Regions from separate parts of the Streptomyces sp. NPDC029159 genome, predicted to be linked through region 3. Evidence: riboswitches for the same ligand, from Rfam matches in the RefSeq annotation. Region 3 holds a riboswitch; each other region holds the start of a gene.
What was found. Region 3 has a riboswitch for cobalamin ahead of ACZ4U4_RS20900 (cobalamin biosynthesis protein). Riboswitches for the same ligand answer to the same signal wherever they lie in the genome.
Positions count from the first base shown of each region.

Region 1: another riboswitch for cobalamin. It lies ahead of metE (5-methyltetrahydropteroyltriglutamate--homocysteine S-methyltransferase); the one in region 3 lies ahead of ACZ4U4_RS20900 (cobalamin biosynthesis protein).
Region 2: another riboswitch for cobalamin. It lies ahead of ACZ4U4_RS13255 (CoA-acylating methylmalonate-semialdehyde dehydrogenase); the one in region 3 lies ahead of ACZ4U4_RS20900 (cobalamin biosynthesis protein).
Region 4: another riboswitch for cobalamin. It lies ahead of ACZ4U4_RS08270 (ribonucleoside-diphosphate reductase subunit alpha); the one in region 3 lies ahead of ACZ4U4_RS20900 (cobalamin biosynthesis protein).

Region 1 is NZ_JBVHWT010000006.1:198,779-202,957, reverse strand. It holds gene ACZ4U4_RS15225 (cysteine desulfurase family protein) at 1-118, shown strand, start outside; gene metE (5-methyltetrahydropteroyltriglutamate--homocysteine S-methyltransferase) at 172-2,490, opposite strand; cobalamin riboswitch at 2,658-2,872, opposite strand; gene ACZ4U4_RS15215 (VOC family protein) at 3,072-3,440, opposite strand; gene ACZ4U4_RS15210 (LLM class flavin-dependent oxidoreductase) at 3,714-4,179, shown strand, end outside.
Region 2 is NZ_JBVHWT010000005.1:224,901-229,079, reverse strand. It holds gene ACZ4U4_RS13255 (CoA-acylating methylmalonate-semialdehyde dehydrogenase) at 1-1,270, opposite strand, end outside; cobalamin riboswitch at 1,547-1,726, opposite strand; gene ACZ4U4_RS13250 (CBS domain-containing protein) at 1,801-2,442, opposite strand; gene ACZ4U4_RS13245 (YdcF family protein) at 2,556-3,554, opposite strand; gene ACZ4U4_RS13240 (universal stress protein) at 3,779-4,179, shown strand, end outside.
Region 3 is NZ_JBVHWT010000010.1:210,323-214,501, forward strand. It holds gene ACZ4U4_RS20895 (cobyric acid synthase) at 1-78, opposite strand, end outside; gene ACZ4U4_RS20900 (cobalamin biosynthesis protein) at 75-1,073, opposite strand; cobalamin riboswitch at 1,195-1,345, opposite strand; gene ACZ4U4_RS20905 (hypothetical protein) at 1,522-1,761, opposite strand; gene ACZ4U4_RS20910 (inorganic phosphate transporter) at 1,787-3,034, opposite strand; gene ACZ4U4_RS20915 (class II aldolase/adducin family protein) at 3,665-4,179, shown strand, end outside.
Region 4 is NZ_JBVHWT010000003.1:281,082-285,260, reverse strand. It holds gene ACZ4U4_RS08280 (DUF3311 domain-containing protein) at 28-288, shown strand; gene mctP (monocarboxylate uptake permease MctP) at 285-1,952, shown strand; cobalamin riboswitch at 2,126-2,283, shown strand; gene ACZ4U4_RS08270 (ribonucleoside-diphosphate reductase subunit alpha) at 2,443-4,179, shown strand, end outside.

The DNA.
Region 1 (4,179 bases), on a different contig from region 3:
CCGTGAGCGGGCCCGCGCGACCCTGCGGCTCGGTGTCGGCCGCACCACGACCGGCCACGACATCGAGCGCGCCACCGACCTGCTGGTCCGGGCGGCCCGCACCCCGCCCCTCCCGTAACCCACCGGGGCCGGGACGCCCGCAGACATCCCGGCCCCGGTGGGCGACCCCGGTCAGGAGGTGGGCAGCTCACCGCGGACGGTGCGGGCCGCGGCGACCAGGTTTTCCAGGGAGGAGCGGGTCTCGGCCCAGCCGCGGGTCTTCAGGCCGCAGTCGGGGTTGACCCACAGGCGTTCCGCGGGGATGGCCTGGAGGCCGGTGCGGAGCAGGTCGGTGGCCTCCTCGGTGCTCGGGACGCGGGGGGAGTGGATGTCGTACACGCCGGGGCCCGCCTCGCGGGGGTAGCCGTGGGCGGCCAGTTCGCGGGCGACCTGCATGTGGGAGCGGGCCGCCTCCAGGCTGATGACGTCGGCGTCCAGATCATCGATGGCCTGCACGATGTCGCCGAACTCGGCGTAGCACATGTGCGTGTGGATCTGGGTGTCCGGCCGGACACCGCCGGTGGAGAGACGGAACGCCTCCGTGGCCCAGGCCAGGTACCCGGCGTGGTCGGCGGCGCGCAGCGGCAGGGTCTCGCGCAGCGCCGGTTCGTCGACCTGGATGACCGACGTACCGGCCGCCTCCAGGTCGCCGACCTCGTCGCGCAGCGCCAGCGCGACCTGGCGTGCGGTGTCGCCCAGCGGCTGGTCGTCGCGGACGAACGACCAGGCCAGCATGGTCACCGGACCGGTCAGCATCCCCTTGACGGGCCGCTCGGTGCAGGACTGCGCGTACGTCGTCCAGCGCACCGTCATCGGCTCGGGGCGGGAGATGTCGCCGGCCAGGATCGGCGGCCGGACGTAGCGGGTGCCGTACGACTGGACCCAGCCGTGCCGCGTGGCGAGGTAGCCGGTCAGCTGCTCGGCGAAGTACTGGACCATGTCGTTGCGCTCGGGCTCGCCGTGCACCAGGACGTCCAGCCCGGCCTTCTCCTGGAACGCCAGCACCGCACGGATCTCGTTGCGGATCCGCTCCTCGTACCCTTCGGTGTCGATCCGCCCGGCCCGCAGGTCGGCCCGCGCGGTGCGCAATTCGGTGGTCTGCGGGAACGAGCCGATGGTCGTCGTCGGCAGCAGCGGCAGCCCCAGGTGGGCCCGCTGGGCGGTGGTCCGCTCGGCGTACGGCTGGGAGCGGCGGGCGTCCGCGTCGGTGACGGCGGCGGCGCGGGCGCGGACCGCCGGGTCGCGGGTGAGCGGGGAGTTCGCCCGCGACGCCAGGTCGGCCTTGTTGGCGGTCAGCTCGGCGGCGATGGCCCCGGTCCCGCGGGCCAGGCCCGTGGCGAGGGTGACGATCTCGGCGGACTTCTGGCGGGCGAAGGCGAGCCAGCGCAGGATCTGCGGGTCGATGTCCCGCTCGGCGGCGGCGTCGAGGGGGACGTGCAGCAGCGAGCAGGAGGCCGCCACGTCGACCCGGTCGGCGAGCCCCAGCAGCGTGCCGAGGGTGGTCAGCGACGCGGTCAGGTCGTTGATCCAGATGTTGCGGCCGCTCACGACACCGGCCACCAGCCGCTTGCCGGGGAGCCCCCCGACCGCGGCGAGCGCGTCGAGGTTGGCGGCGGCGGACTCGGTGAAGTCCAGCGCAAGACCGTCCACCGGCGCCTTCGCCAGCACCGGCAGCGCGTCGCCGAGCCGGTCGAAGTAGGAGGCGACGAGGAGCTTCGGCCGGTCGGTGAGGGCGCCCAGCTCACGGTAGGCGCGGGCGGCGGCGGTCAGCTCGGCGGGCGTACGGTCCGCCACCAGCGCGGGCTCGTCCAGCTGCACCCACCCGGCACCGGCGGCGCGCAGATCGGCCAGGACCTCGGCGTAGACCGGCAGCAGCCGGTCCAGCAGCGTCAGCGGGTCGAAGTCCGCGGCCACCCCGGGGGCGGGCTTCGACAGCAGGAGATAGGTGACCGGGCCGACCAGCACCGGACGGGCCGTCAGCCCCAGCGCCAGGGCCTCCGTCAGCTCGCCCACCTGCTTGCCGGAGTCGGCCGTGAAGACCGTGTCCGGCCCCAGCTCGGGCACCAGGTAGTGGTAGTTGGTGTCGAACCACTTGGTCATCTCCAGCGGCGCGACGTCCTGCGTACCGCGCGCCATGGCGAAGTACCCGTCCAGGGCGTCGTCGGCGACGGCCTCGCGGTGCCGCTCGGGGATCGCGCCCACCATGACGGTGGTGTCCAGGACGTGGTCGTAGTACGAGAAGTCGCCGGTCGGGACCTCGCCGATCCCGGCGTCGGCCAGCTGCTGCCAGTTGGTGCGGCGCAGCTCGGCGGCGGTGGCGCGCAGCGCGTCGGCGGTGACGTGGCCCTTCCAGTACCCCTCGATCGCCTTCTTCAGTTCCCGGTGCTGTCCCTGACGGGGGTAGCCGTACACGGTGGCCCGTGCTGCCGCGGCTGCGGACTCGGTGGTCACGGAGATCTCCTTCGCGAGATGAATCCCTGAGATCCCGGCGACGGGACGGAGCGCGAAGGGGTGACGGACCGGACGGAAGTGACCCCGCGCGGCACGGCGCGGTCCTCCGCCTGGTATGTGTACGCCGACCCGCCCACGAGGTCACCGGGATGTCCGGGCACGCGGGGTGCGCACCCGGGCAGTTGGCAGGTCTTCGGACTCGCGGGCACATCCTCCGGAGGAGGACACCTACTGGCCGTCGCTTCCCGGGCCCTGTGGACCCAGTGCGTATGACGGCGGTCGTTCCCGCTCACCGCTGCGGGGCAGTCCCGGATTCCCACCGGGTTCCCTCTTACGACGACCCGCCTGGCGGACGGGGCGAACCAGCTGCACAGGTCACCCTACGGGCCGACCGGCGCCGTGGTGGAGGGGCGTCCGCCATCCGGATGGTGAGGTGGGACACGGCTCTTGCTTGCATGAAATGCGCGAGGGCGGGAAACGCCGCACGCGCCGAACGGCGGCAACTCACGCCCACTACTCCGCCGCCGCGCTGATCCTGCCGTACGGCCCGTTCCGCGCGGCCGCCGGCCCGCCTGTCCCGCTCAGTCCCGCCCGGTGTCGATGACGCAGAAAATGTTGCCGTCCGGATCGGCCAGGACGATGAAGTCGGCGTCGTCCGGTGCGAGGTCCCACGCCACCCGCCGGGCGCCCAGCGCCACCAGCCGTTCGACCTCGGCGGCCTGGTCGGCGGCGTCTGAGGCATAGAGGTCCAGATGGACCCGCGGACGCTCCTGGACCGGCGTCACGCTGTGGCCGAGCGCCACCTGCACACCGTGTCCGGCGGCCGGTACGAGGACCGCCCAGTCGTCCTCGATCTCCTCGCGCGGGACATAGCCCAGCGCCTCGCCCCAGAACGCCGCCGCCCGCCGCACGTCCGAGACCCCCAGCACCACGGAACCCACTGTCAGCATGGGCCGATTCTCCCGCACCGCACGGCGCGACGGGCGGAAACCGGGGGAGCGGACGGGAAAACGCCCGGCCCGCCCGCCGTCCGCTCCGGAGTGCCGCCGTACGGGTGGCATGGCACGCTGGCTGTGGCGTGGGCCCGGTGGCACGGAGGCCGGAATCGGCCGGGCCGGGGGCGGTGTCCGGCCGGCCCCGGAGACCGGTCGGCCGGCCGCCCCGCAGCACCGGGGCGGGCGCCCGGCCGCACCCCGAGTACGCAACCGAGCGAGGCGGTCACCATGGAGTTCGGCATCTTCACCGTCGGCGATGTGACGGCCGACCCGACCACCGGCCGTACGCCGAGCGAGCACGAGCGCATCAAGGCCACGCTCGCCATCGCGGCCAAGGCCGAAGAGGTCGGCCTGGACGTGTTCGCCACCGGCGAGCACCACAACCCGCCGTTCGTGCCGTCGTCGCCCACCACCCTCCTCGGGTATCTGGCGGCCCGCACCGAACGGATCGTCCTGTCCACCTCCACGACGCTGATCACCACCAACGACCCCGTGAAGATCGCCGAGGACTTCGCCTACCTCCAGCACCTCGCCGACGGCCGCGTCGACCTGATGCTGGGCCGCGGCAACACCGGACCCGTCTACCCGTGGTTCGGCCAGGACATCCGCCAGGGCATCCCGCTGGCCATCGAGAACTACGCGCTGCTGCACCGGCTCTGGCGGGAGGACATCGTCGACTGGGAGGGCAAGTTCC
Region 2 (4,179 bases), on a different contig from region 3:
CGGTGTCGCCGTCCCGGGTGAAGATCGAGACGCCGTTGCCGTACGGGTGCGCGCTGGGCAGCCGCAGCGCCTCCTCGTAGTCGGCGGAGCGCACCACGGCGAGCACCGGGCCGAAGATCTCCTCGCGGTAGATCCGCATGGCGGGGCTGACCTTGTCGAAGAGGGAGGCGCCGGCGAAGAAGCCGTTCTCGTGGCCGGGGAGGGTGAAGCCACGGCCGTCGACGACGAGTTCGGCGCCCTCGTTGACGCCGATGTCGACGTAGCGGCGCACCCGGTCGACGGCGTCGCGGCCGACCATCGGGCCGAAGTCGGCGTCCGGGTCGTCGGAGGTGCCGATGCGCAGGGTGCCCATGCGCTCCTTGAGGCGGGCGACGAGGCGGTCGGCGGTCTCCTCGCCCACCGGGACGGCGACGGAGACGGCCATGCAGCGCTCGCCCGCGGAGCCGAACCCGGCGCCGATCAGCGCCTCGACGGCCTGGTCGAGGTCGGCGTCGGGCATCACGATCAGGTGGTTCTTGGCGCCGCCGAAGCACTGGGCGCGTTTGCCGTGGCGGGCGGCGGTGGCGTAGACGTCGGCGGCGATCGGGGTGGAGCCGACGAAGCCGACGGCCTGGACGCGGGGGTCGGCGAGGAGGGTGCCGGCCGCCTCCTTGCCGCCGTTGACGACGTTCAGCACGCCGGGCGGCAGACCGGCCTCCAGGAAGAGTGCGGCGAGCCGCAGCGGGACGGACGGGTCGCGTTCGGAGGGCTTGAGGATGACGGCGTTGCCGCAGGCCAGGGCGGGTGCGGCCTGCCAGAGCGGGATCATCGCGGGGAAGTTGAACGGGGTGATCCCGGCGACGACGCCGAGCGGGCGGCGCAGCGAGTGCACATCGATGCCGCGGCCGGCGTTGTCGGTGAACTCGCCCTTGAGCAGATGCGGGATCCCGGCGGCGAACTCCACGACCTCCAGGCCGCGTTGGAGGTCGCCGTGGGCGTCCGCGACGGTCTTGCCGTGTTCGGAGGAGAGCAGCCGGGCGAGCTGTTCCCGTTCTTCTTCGACGAGTTGGAGGAATTTCAGCAGGACGCGGGCGCGCCGCTGCGGGTTCCACTCGGCCCATTCGGGCTGGGCCGCGGCGGCGTCGGTGATCGCCCGCTCGGTGTCGGCCCGCCCGGCGAGCGGGACGCGGGCCTGGACCTGCCCGGTGTTGGGGTCATGGACATCGGCGAAGAGCCCCGAGGTGCCCGGGGCGGGGGCGCCGCCGATGAAGTGCGTCAGTTCACGGACCATGAGATGCCTGCTCTCGTCAGGTGCGATCCGGGGAGGGCGCGGCAGGCCGGGGGCGCACCCGGTGGGGTGCGGGCACGGCATACCGCGGGACACGATGGCCGGGGCCGTCGCGGGGTCGGGGTGCGGCCGGGGGCGTCGCGCGGGGGCGGGCGCCGCCGGGCGCCGTCACGAGCGCCGCGTCAAGCCCTTCGGGCGGCTGCCGCCGCTCGGCGCGCCGGTTCACCTGGGTCGTGGAAACGGACCGGTGCCATGCGTGTCTGCTCCATCCTCGTGGACAACACGGAACACCCCGCGGCCGGTATCCTGACTCCCGGATCTGCGCGCGCCCTTGGCCTTCCCGACGGTGTTTCCTCCGTCAGTGGCCTTCTCTCGCCGAAGGGCGTACTCCCCGGTCACAGTGGCGGGACCGCGCCGGATTCACACCGGCTTCCCTGCACCGCGGGCCTTGGCCCCGAAGATATAGTTGGACGTCCTAGTAAGTCCACCCCCACCCGCCGGGCGGTTGCCGCGGCGGGTGGGGGCGTCTCAGGTCAGACGGGCTCCGGCGGCTCGACCGGCTCCCGGCTCTTCAGGACTGCGCGGTCGTCCGTCTCGTAGGTGAGGCGGTTGATCACCTCGACGACGCCGTCGACGCTCTCGCACAGCCGCACCGCCACGACGACCAGGCTGCGGCGCGCGAGGGTGCCGCTGAGCGTGACCGTGCCGTCCGAGACCTCCACGGTGACGGCGGACGGCGGGACGTTCAGCGTGCGGGTCAGCACGTCCTCCAGGATCTCCTCCTGGATCGCGCGGTCGCGCCGCAGGAAGAGCTGGACGAGGTCGCCGCGGCTGAGCACGCCGATGAGCAGCCCCTCCTCGTCGACCACCGGCAGGCGCTTGACGCCCTTCTCCTCCATCACCCGGGCCGCCCGGATCGCGCTCCACTGCGGGCGCGCCACGACGGCGGGGCTGGTCATGAGCGAGGCGGCGGTGTTCGACGGTGTCCGGTCGATGTGCCGTCGCAGCAGATCGGCCTCGGAGACGACGCCGAGCGTGCGGCCCGCCTCGTCCACCACCGGTACCGCGCTGATGTCGTACTCGTCCAGCAGCCGCGCGATCTCACCGAACGCCGTGCCGAGCTGTACGGCGACGGCGCCGGGCGTCATCAGATCGGCGACACTGCGGTGCCTCATCGTGTTCTGGTCCCTCCCGATATCCGCCCCAACGGGATATCTGCGGTCCATTGTCGCGCGTCCCCCGGCGACGTTGTCCGGTACCTCCGGAGGAGGGCCGCGGCCGGTCCGTCTCAGGTCCGGGTCGCGACGAAGGCCACCAGGGCGATCAGGGCGGCGCAGACGCCCAGATTGACCAGCTTGTGCTCCCAGAACACCGCGACGAACTCGCGGAGGGTGGCGCTCGGCCAGAAGTACCTCGCGGTCGGCGAACCCAGCACCTGGCCCGGGACGCCGGACTGGCGGGCCGTCATGGCGGCGCGGAAGGCGTGGAAGTTGTTGGTGACGACGACGCAGCGGTAGTCGCGCTTCCCGGCGGTCATGACCTCGTGGCTGAAGCGCAGGTTCTCGTCGGTGGTCCGGGAGCGGTTCTCCTCCTGGACGTGATCGGCCGGGGCGCCCTGCTCGACCAGCCAGCGGGCCATCGCCTCGGCCTCCGGCAGCTTCTCGTCCGGGCCCTGGCCGCCGGAGGTGAGCAGCACCGGCGCCGGGCCGCCGCGGGCGATCTGCGCGTCGTGGATCTCCAGGCCCTTGCGCAGCCGGGAGGCGAGCAGCGGCGGCACCCGCTCGCCGCCGATCAGTCCGGAGCCCAGCATGACGACGTAGTCGACGTCGCCGCGGACCGCGATCCGCCCGTAGAGGAAGGCGTAGGCGAGGAAGCAGAGGAAGAGGAAGGAGAGGTAGGCGGAGAGGAGGAGCACCGCTACGGCGGCGGGGAGGGCGGGCGTGCCCCGCAGGTGCCCCAGCGACAGCAGCAGGACGATCAGGCCGAAGACGGCCACGCCCAGCAGACCGGAGAGGAGGTTGGCCGGGCGGAGCCCTTCCTTGCGGGCCATGGTGATGCCGTTGGCGATCAGGAAGCCGCCGAGCGCCAGCACGCCGACGACGGGCACGGAGAAGACCAGCAGATAGACCACGACGGCCGCACCGGTGGGCAGCTGGCTCACTCTGCCGAGGAGCCAGCCCGAGAGGCTGATGAGCGCCAGTCCGAGGAGGACCGCGTTACGGAAACGGCGGCGGTCCTTCCAGATGCTGAGACCGAGGAGAGCGAAGAGGAGGGCGGTCATGATCATGCCCGAAGTATGCAATGCCGCCGCGCCACTCCGCCGCCCGCTGCCGCGCCCGGGACCGATCCGTGACAGGGCAGGTCAGCAGGGGTCCGGCGGGGGTTTGCGGGCTCGGTGCGCACCCCTCGGGGAGGTCCGGGCGGGCCCCCGGGGCCGGTCGGCCCTGGCGTGGCGGCCGCCGCGGGGTGAGGGTGGAAACAGGCCCCCGGAGCCGGAAGGCGGTGACGAGGATGGAGCTTCCCGTGGTGGTGGGCGTCGACGGTTCCGACGCGAGCCTGGCGGCCGTCGACTGGGCCGCCGACGAGGCCGTACGGCACGGCTGTCCGCTGCGTCTGGTGCACGCCTCACTGTGGGAGCGGTACGAGGGCGTGGTGCCGGATCCGGCCGCTGACCTGCCCGCGGAGCGGCTGCTCGCCGAGACGATCGTCGCCGCCGCGGCCGAACGCGCCGGACAGCGGGCGCCCGGCCTGACCGTCACGGCGGACGTGGCCGCCACCGACGCGGCGACCGCCCTGCTCGACGCGGCGCAGGAGGCCGGTCTCCTGGTCGTCGGGGACCGCGGACGGGGCGCGGTGGCCGGTCTGCTGCTCGGCTCCGTCAGCCTCCTGGTCGCCGCCCGCGCACACTGCCC
Region 3 (4,179 bases):
GCGGCAGATCCCCGCGGTCACCACGCTCTTGCCCGCGTCGGAGGTGGTCCCCGCGATCAGCAGCCCGCCGCCGGTCATCCGGTCCTGCCCTTCCGCCGGGCGAGGGCCGGGCGCACCGCGCCCGCCAGCAGCCGCCCGGCCACCGTCGTCGTGAGCGCCAGCACGCTCACCCGGCGCGAGAGGCGGACCGCCCGCGCGATGTCCTCGGTCGCGACGGGCCGGCCCGCGCCGTTCAGCCGCGGCCGGTGCTCGACCCGTCCGCCGTACGCCAGCGTCCCGCCGAGCCGTACGCCGAGCGCACCCGCGAACGACGCCTCCACCGGGCCCGCGTTGGGGCTCGGATGGGCGCCGCCGTCGCGCCGCCAGGCCCGTACGGCGCCGCGCCGGTCCGGGGCGGCGAGCACGGTGAGCGCGGCGGTCAGCCGTGCGCCGGGCCATCCGGCGACGTCGTCCAGCCGCGCCGAGGCCCAGCCGAACCGGCGGTGGCGGGGCGACTTGTGACCCACCATCGCGTCCAGGGTGTTCACCGCGCGGAACGCCACCAGGCCCGGGACGCCGCCGACGGCGCCCCACACCAGCGCGCCCACCACGGCGTCGGACGTGTTCTCCGCGACCGACTCGACGACCGCCCGCGCCATCTGCGGCCCGTCCAGCGCCTGCGGATCGCGGCCGCACAGATGCGGCAGCCGGCGGCGGGCCCGGTCGAGATCCCCGGCGGCCAGCGCCTCGCCGACGGCCCGCGCCTCCCGGCCCAGCGAGGTGCCGCCCAGTACCGACCAGACGGTGGCGGCGGTCAGCGCGGTGGCGGCGGCGGTCCGTGCGGGGGAGGGGACGGGTGCCGCGCCGCGCACCGCGCGCGTCAGCAGCGCGGCACCGGCGGTCGCGCCGCCCGCGCAGAGCAGGGTGTGGACGGCGCCGCGGCCGCGGTGGTCGCGCCAGAGCCGGGCCTCGACGGCCGCCGCGCCGCGCCCGAAGGCGGCCACCGGATGGCCGCGCCGCGGGTCGGCGGCGAGCAGATCACCGAGAAAGCCCAGGGCCGCACCGCACGCGTAGGTGGCGTGTTCGGCACGCATCGGATCAGATCGCCGTCGCGCCTCGAAGGGTGGGGGACGGGCAGGATCTGACGGGGCGGCCGGGCATGGCGATATGTCCTCACTCAGGGTCCGCGCCCTGGTTCGACGTGACGGCGACAGGAGTCTCCTGGCTCCCCGGATCGGCGTTTCCCCCGGCCTTCCGGCCCTGGCGCGCGCCCGTCGGGCGTGCACGAGGCGGACCGTGGCCTTCGTCGGAGGAACGCTCCCCGGTGACAGTGGCGGGACCGCGCCGGATTCACACCGGACTTCCTCTGCTGTCGCCGATTGGCGTGGGAAGTCCACCACGCCCCGCCAACCCCGTCAACTCACCCGTGACCTGCGATGCCGTGGTATCGCGTGGCCTGTGGCAGAGGCCACAGAAACCGTACGGCGCCCGGCCACCGCGGGCTGCGGTGGCCGGGCGCCGTACGTGCGCCTGCCGGACGGATCAGGCGGCGACGATCAGATAGATGCCGTACGCCACCGCGGCCGCGCAGACCGCGTACGCGGTGAGGCCGCCGATCCGCGCGCCGACGCCGGGGGCACCGGCGTCCGCGGTGGCCGTCGCACCCTCGGCGCGGGTGCGGGCCGTGCCGACGATGCCGACCGTGAACAGGCCCACGATCCCGACCGTCACCACCAGGGTGACGCCGAAGACCTGGCCGAGAGCTGCCCAGTCGATGCTCATGCTGCGGTTCCTCAGATTCGGGCGGTCAGCCGGCGGCTGTCGCGGTCTTGGCGCGCGGGGCGCTCGCGGCGGGGGCGGCCTCCGCGCCCTCGGCGGGGGTCAGCGACCCGGCCGGGGGAGGGGTGACCGTCTGGAGGGCCGCGGTGACCACACCGGGCGGCTCCGTGACCTCGGTCTCGTTGACGTTGGTGTGGTCGATGGGCTTGCGGCGGGAGGCGGCCCAGATGGCGCCGCAGATGCCGAGCGCGAGGATCGCGACGGCGGTCACGCCCCAGTCACCCTGGTCGGCCAGGAGCGCGGCACCGGCGGAGACCAGGCCCGCGGCCGGCAGCGTCAGGCACCAGGCGACGACCATCCGCACCGCCGTCGACCAGCGCACCACGCCGCCCTTGCGGCCCAGACCCGAACCCATCACCGAGCCCGAGCAGACCTGGGTGGTGGAGAGCGCGAAGCCGAGGTGGGAGGAGGCCAGGATGGTGGCCGCGGCGCCGGTCTGGGCGGCGAAGCCCTGCGGCGGCTGGATGTCGGTGATGCCCTTGCCCATCGTGCGGATGATCCGCCAGCCGCCCAGGTAGGTGCCGAGGGCGATGGCCATACCGGCCGAGGCGATGACCCACAGCGGCGGGTCGGCGTGCGGGGCGACCACACCGCCGGTGATCAGCGCGAGCGTGATCACACCCATCGTCTTCTGGGCGTCGTTGGTGCCGTGCGCCAGCGAGACCAGCGCCGCCGAGGCGATCTGCCCGGCGCGGTAGCCCTTGGCCGTCTCCTGCTCGTCGCGGCCCCGGGCCAGCCGGTACGTCAGCCGGGTCGCGGCCATCGACGCGATACCGGCGACCACCGGGGCGGCCACGGCCGGGATGAGGACCTTCATCACGACGGCGCCGCCGTGCACACCGTCGGTGCCCACGGACACCAGCGTGGCGCCGATCAGACCGCCGAACAGGGCGTGGGAGGAGCTGGAGGGGAGGCCGGCGAGCCAGGTGAGGAGGTTCCAGACGATCGCGCCGACCAGACCGGCGAAGATCACTTCTGGTCTGATGCCGGCGCTTTCGTCGATGATCCCGCCGGAGATGGTCTTGGCGACCTCCACGGACAGGAACGCGCCGACGAGGTTGAGGACCGCCGACATCGCCACCGCGATCTTGGGTGTCAGCGCGCCGGTGGAGATGGTGGTGGCCATGGCGTTGGCCGTGTCGTGGAAGCCGTTCGTAAAGTCGAACACCAAGGCCGTGACGATCACGATCCCGATGAGAAGCGTGATGTGTTCCATTCACCCAGGCAATCAGTTCGATGGTCAGTGACGCCGGAAACGTACGAAGGGTGGGTGAACGGGAGGTGAACGTGGCCGGGCCCGGCAATGACGCCACCGCAGTGTTCGAGAGGAGGTATCTCACACGTCACTTCCGCACCATCCGTATGTGGCGCGAATATGCCGCCGTGCGGCCCGAATCCGGCTTGCTCCCCGGCGTGTGCACGGCATCCGAACGGCCCCGTCGCGGTGCGTCACCCCGCTGGTGAACGGCGTGCCCGCGGCCCCGCGCCCGCCCGGACCTGGCGCGATCCCCCGGCCGCCGCCCGCCCCGCGCACCTGGCCGGAACACCCGGCCCCGCGGGCGACCCCAGGGGCGCCCCCGTGTTCGAGCGCCGCGTACGCCGCACAGCCGGCCGTCCATCCACGCGCCCGACCCGCACCACGCCGAACCACCGCCGCACGAGCCCCGAAAAGGCAAGCGCCGCTCCGTACGACTGCGGGCCACCGCGCGGACCTGCCCCCCCCGGGCCGGACCGCCCGGTGACGGGCCGTCGCACGCACCGGCCTCCCGGACCACCCGCGCCGCCCCGCCCGGCCCGTACGGTGACGGCACCCGACCGCACGACCGTCCACGACCCGGAGGAACCCGTGACCCGTACCGGCGCTCCCGCCCCGCACCCGGACCGGCCCGGCGCCGACGCGCTCGCGGCGGCCTGGGCGGACGTCGTCGCCGCCGCCCGCCGCACCGTCGCCGACGGCCTCGTCGTCGGCACCTCCGGCAACGTCTCGGCCCGCGTCGGCGACACCGTCCTCGTCACCCCCAGCGGCGTCCCCTACGACCGCCTCGGCCCCGGCGACCTCACCGCCGTCGACCTCGACGGCCGGCAGTGCGCGGGCTCCCTCCCGCCCACCAGCGAACTCCCCATGCACCTCGCCGTCTACCGCGCCACCGACGCCACCGCCCTCGTCCACACCCACGCCCCGCACGCCACCGCCGTCTCCGTGCTCGTCGACGAACTCCCACCGGTCCACTACATGACCGCCGCCCTCGGCGGGCCCGTCCGCGTCGCCCCCTACGCCCCCTACGGCAGCGACGAACTGGCCGACCACGCCCTCGCGGCGCTGCGCGACCGCACCGCCTGCCTCCTCGCCCACCACGGCAC
Region 4 (4,179 bases), on a different contig from region 3:
CAGGAGATCGCCAGGGACGGAGCGGCCATGCCGGAGCACGACGGAACACCCCCTTCCAGACAGGTCGTCACACCGACGCGTGTGGTGGCCGGACTCTGCCTGATCGCCCCGTTCGTGGCGATGCTCTGGGTGGGCTCGTACGCGAAGATCGAGCCGACGCTCATCGGCATCCCGTTCTTCTACTGGTACCAGATGCTGTGGGTGCTGATCTCCACGGCGCTCACGATGATCGCGTACAAGCTGGTCCAGCGGGAGAACCGCGTCCGTAAGGGCGGTGCGGCCGAATGACGCTCCCCTCCTCGGCGCTCGCCGCGTCCCACGCCGGCGGCGTCAACGGCGTCGCCCTCACGGTCTTCGTCCTCTTCTTCGTCGCCGTCACCGTCATGGGCTTCCTCGCGGCCCGCTGGCGCAAGGCCGAGCAGTCGGCCAACCTCGACGAATGGGGGCTGGGCGGCCGCAGCTTCGGCACCTGGGTGACGTGGTTCCTGCTCGGCGGCGACCTCTACACCGCGTACACCTTCGTGGCCGTCCCGGCGGCGATCTACGCCGCGGGCGCGTCCGGCTTCTTCGCGGTGCCGTACACGATCCTCGTGTACCCGCTGATCTTCACCTTCCTGCCCCGCCTGTGGTCCGTCTCGCACAAACACGGCTACGTCACCACCTCGGATTTCGTGCGCGGACGCTTCGGCTCGAAGGGCCTGTCGCTGGCCGTCGCGCTGACCGGCATCCTGGCGACGATGCCGTACATCGCCCTGCAACTCGTCGGCATCCAGGCGGTCCTGGACGTGATGGGCGTCGGCGGCGGCGAGAACACCAACTGGTTCGTCAAGGACCTGCCGCTGCTGATCGCGTTCGCGGTGCTCGCCGCGTACACCTACTCCTCGGGGCTGCGCGCCCCGGCGCTGATCGCGTTCGTCAAGGACGGGCTGATCTACCTGGTCATCGCCGTCGCGATCATCTACATCCCGATCAAGCTCGGCGGGTTCGACGCGATCTTCCACGAGGCGGGCAAGGCGTTCGCCGAACCGGGCCCGACCGGCAAGCCCCGCGGTGAGCTGGCCAGCGGCCCCAACAGCCAGTGGGCGTACGCCACATTGGCGCTGGGCTCGGCGCTCGCGCTGTTCATGTATCCGCACTCGATCACCGCGACGCTCTCCTCCCGCAGCCGCAACGTGATCCGCCGCAACACCACGATCCTGCCGCTGTACTCGCTGATGCTGGGCTTCCTCGCGCTGCTCGGCTTCATGGCGATCAAGGCGGGCACGGAGACCCACGGCAACGCCCAACTCGCCATCCCGCAGCTCTTCGCGGACATGTTCCCGAGCTGGTTCGCGGGCGTGGCGTTCGCCGCCATCGGCATCGGCGCCCTGGTGCCCGCCGCGATCATGTCCATCGCCGCGGCCAACCTCTTCACCCGCAACGTCTACAAGGACTTCCTCAAGCCCGGCGCCACGCCCGAGCAGGAGCACAAGGTCGCCAAGCTGGTGTCGCTGCTGGTGAAGGTCGGCGCGCTGGTCTTCGTCCTCACCATGGACAAGACCGTGGCGATCAACTTCCAGCTGCTGGGCGGCATCTGGATCCTGCAGACCATGCCGGCGCTGGTCGGCGGCCTGTTCACCCGCTGGTTCCACCGCTGGGCGCTGCTGGCCGGCTGGGCGGTCGGCATGGTCTACGGCACGCTCGCCGCCTACGGCGTGGCGAGCCCGACGCAGGCGCACTTCGGCGGCTCCAGCGCGGAGATCCCCGGCATCGGCCAGATCGGCTACATCGGCCTGACGGCGTTCGTCCTGAACGTCGTGGTGACGCTCGTCCTCACCGTCGTCCTGCGCGCCCTGAAGGCCCCCGACGGCGCCGACGAGACCAGCCCCGGCGACTACACCGCCGACGTCGGCGACCAGGGCGTCACCCCGGACCTGCCGCCCGCGGCGGCGGACGTTCCGGCGGGGCGCTGAGGGCGCGGACACGCCCGGCTGCCTCCAGGTCGCCGCTTCCCTCACGGGAGGCGGCGACCTGTTTTTTCACCTCGGCGCCCGGCTTTCCCAGGCGTGGAGCGGATCATCGCCCCGAACCGACAGCCACCGACCGCTCACTAGATATGGGGGTGCGCCCAAGACCCCACCACCACATGTATGCTCGTGCTCGCTGTCGCCGCAGGGGAATCCGGTGTGAGTCCGGAACTGTCCCGCAACGGTGTACGAGAGCGCAGATATCCCACGATGTCGACCGGCCCGGCCGGTGTGCGCCCCCGTCAGTCCGAAGACCTGCCGATGGTACGTCCGCGCCACCCTGGCCCGGGCGTCGAGATGTCCGGGCCCCGAGGGATGGGCCGGTGGACGCCGCGCGGGCCGCCGCGCGCCCGGGTGCGCTGTGCCGCCGGGCGCCGCCCGTTCGACCGTCCGTCGCGCCTCCCTCCGGCCCCCGCCGAGTGAGGGAGAGCACCACGTGACCACCGCGCCACCGCAGTCCGCGACCGACGCCGAGGCCGCAGCGCTTGAGACGGCCACGTTCCCCGCCGGCGTCCCCGGCCAGGACCCGCCCGGCACCGCCCTGCTGCGCACCCTGACCGAGCTGACCGCCGACCTGACCGCCACCGACCCGGGCAAGGTCGCCGCCGCCGCGCTCCGCGGCCGCCACCCCGGCTCCGACGAGGCGGGGCTGCGGGAGCTGGCCATCGACGCCGCCGCCGGTCTGATCGGCGACGAGCCGCAGTACTCCAAGCTCGCCGCCCGGCTGCTCACCCTCGCCATCGCCGAGGAGGCCGCGGGCGAGGGCGCCACGTCGTTCTCCGCGTCGGTCGCCACCGGTCACCGCGAGGGCCTGATCGCCGACTCCACCGCCGCGTTCGTCGCCACCCACGCCGCGGAGCTGGACGCCCTCGTCACCCGGGCGCTGGCCGACGGCGCCGACGACCGGTTCGGCTACTTCGGGCTGCGCACCGTGCACTCCCGCTACCTGCTGCGCCACCCCACCACCCGGCAGGTCATCGAGACCCCGCAGCACTTCCTGCTCCGGGTCGCCTGCGGGCTGGCCGAGGACGACTCGGCGCGGGCGCTGGCCGACGTCGCCGAGCTGTACCGCCTGACCAGCTCGCTGTCGTACCTGCCCTCCTCCCCCACCCTCTTCAACTCCGGCACCCGCCACCCGCAGATGTCGTCCTGCTACCTGCTGGACTCGCCGCTGGACGAGCTGGACTCGATCTACGACCGCTACCACCAGGTCGCCCGGCTCTCCAAGCACGCCGGCGGCATCGGCCTCTCGTACTCCCGTATCCGGGCCCGCGGTTCGCTGATCCGCGGCACCAACGGGCACTCCAACGGCATCGTGCCGTTCCTGCGGACGCTGGACGCCTCCGTCGCCGCGGTCAACCAGGGCGGCCGGCGCAAGGGCGCCGCCTGCGTCTACCTGGAGACCTGGCACGCGGACATCGAGGAGTTCCTGGAGCTGCGCGACAACACCGGCGAGGAGGCGCGGCGTACCCACAACCTGAACATCGCGCACTGGATCCCCGACGAGTTCATGCGCCGCGTCGAGGCCGACACCGGCTGGTCGCTGTTCTCCCCCGCGGACGCGCCGGAGCTGGTCGACCTGTGGGGCGACGAGTTCGACGCCGCGTACCGCAGGGCGGAGGCCGAGGGCCGCGCCACCAAGCAGGTCCCGGCGCGGGTGCTGTACTCCCGGATGATGCGGACGCTGGCGCAGACCGGCAACGGCTGGATGACCTTCAAGGACCACGCCAACCGCACCGCCAACCAGACCGCCGAGCCCGGCAAGGTCGTCCACTCCTCCAACCTCTGCACGGAGATCCTGGAGGTCACCGACGACGGCGAGACCGCGGTCTGCAACCTCGGTTCGGTCAACCTCGCTGCCCACCTCGGCGACACCGCCGCCGGGTGGGAGAACGCGATGGACTGGGAGCGGCTGGACGCCACCGTCCGCACCGCCGTCACCTTCCTCGACCGCGTGGTGGACATCAACTTCTACCCGACCGAGCAGGCGGCGGCCTCCAACTCCCGCTGGCGCCCGGTGGGCCTGGGCCTGATGGGCCTCCAGGACGTCTTCTTCCGGCTGCGGCTGCCGTTCGACTCGCCCGAGGCACGCGCGCTGTCCACCCGGATCTCCGAGCGGATCATGCTCGCCGCGTACGAGGCGTCCGCGGACCTCGCCGAACGGCACGGCCCC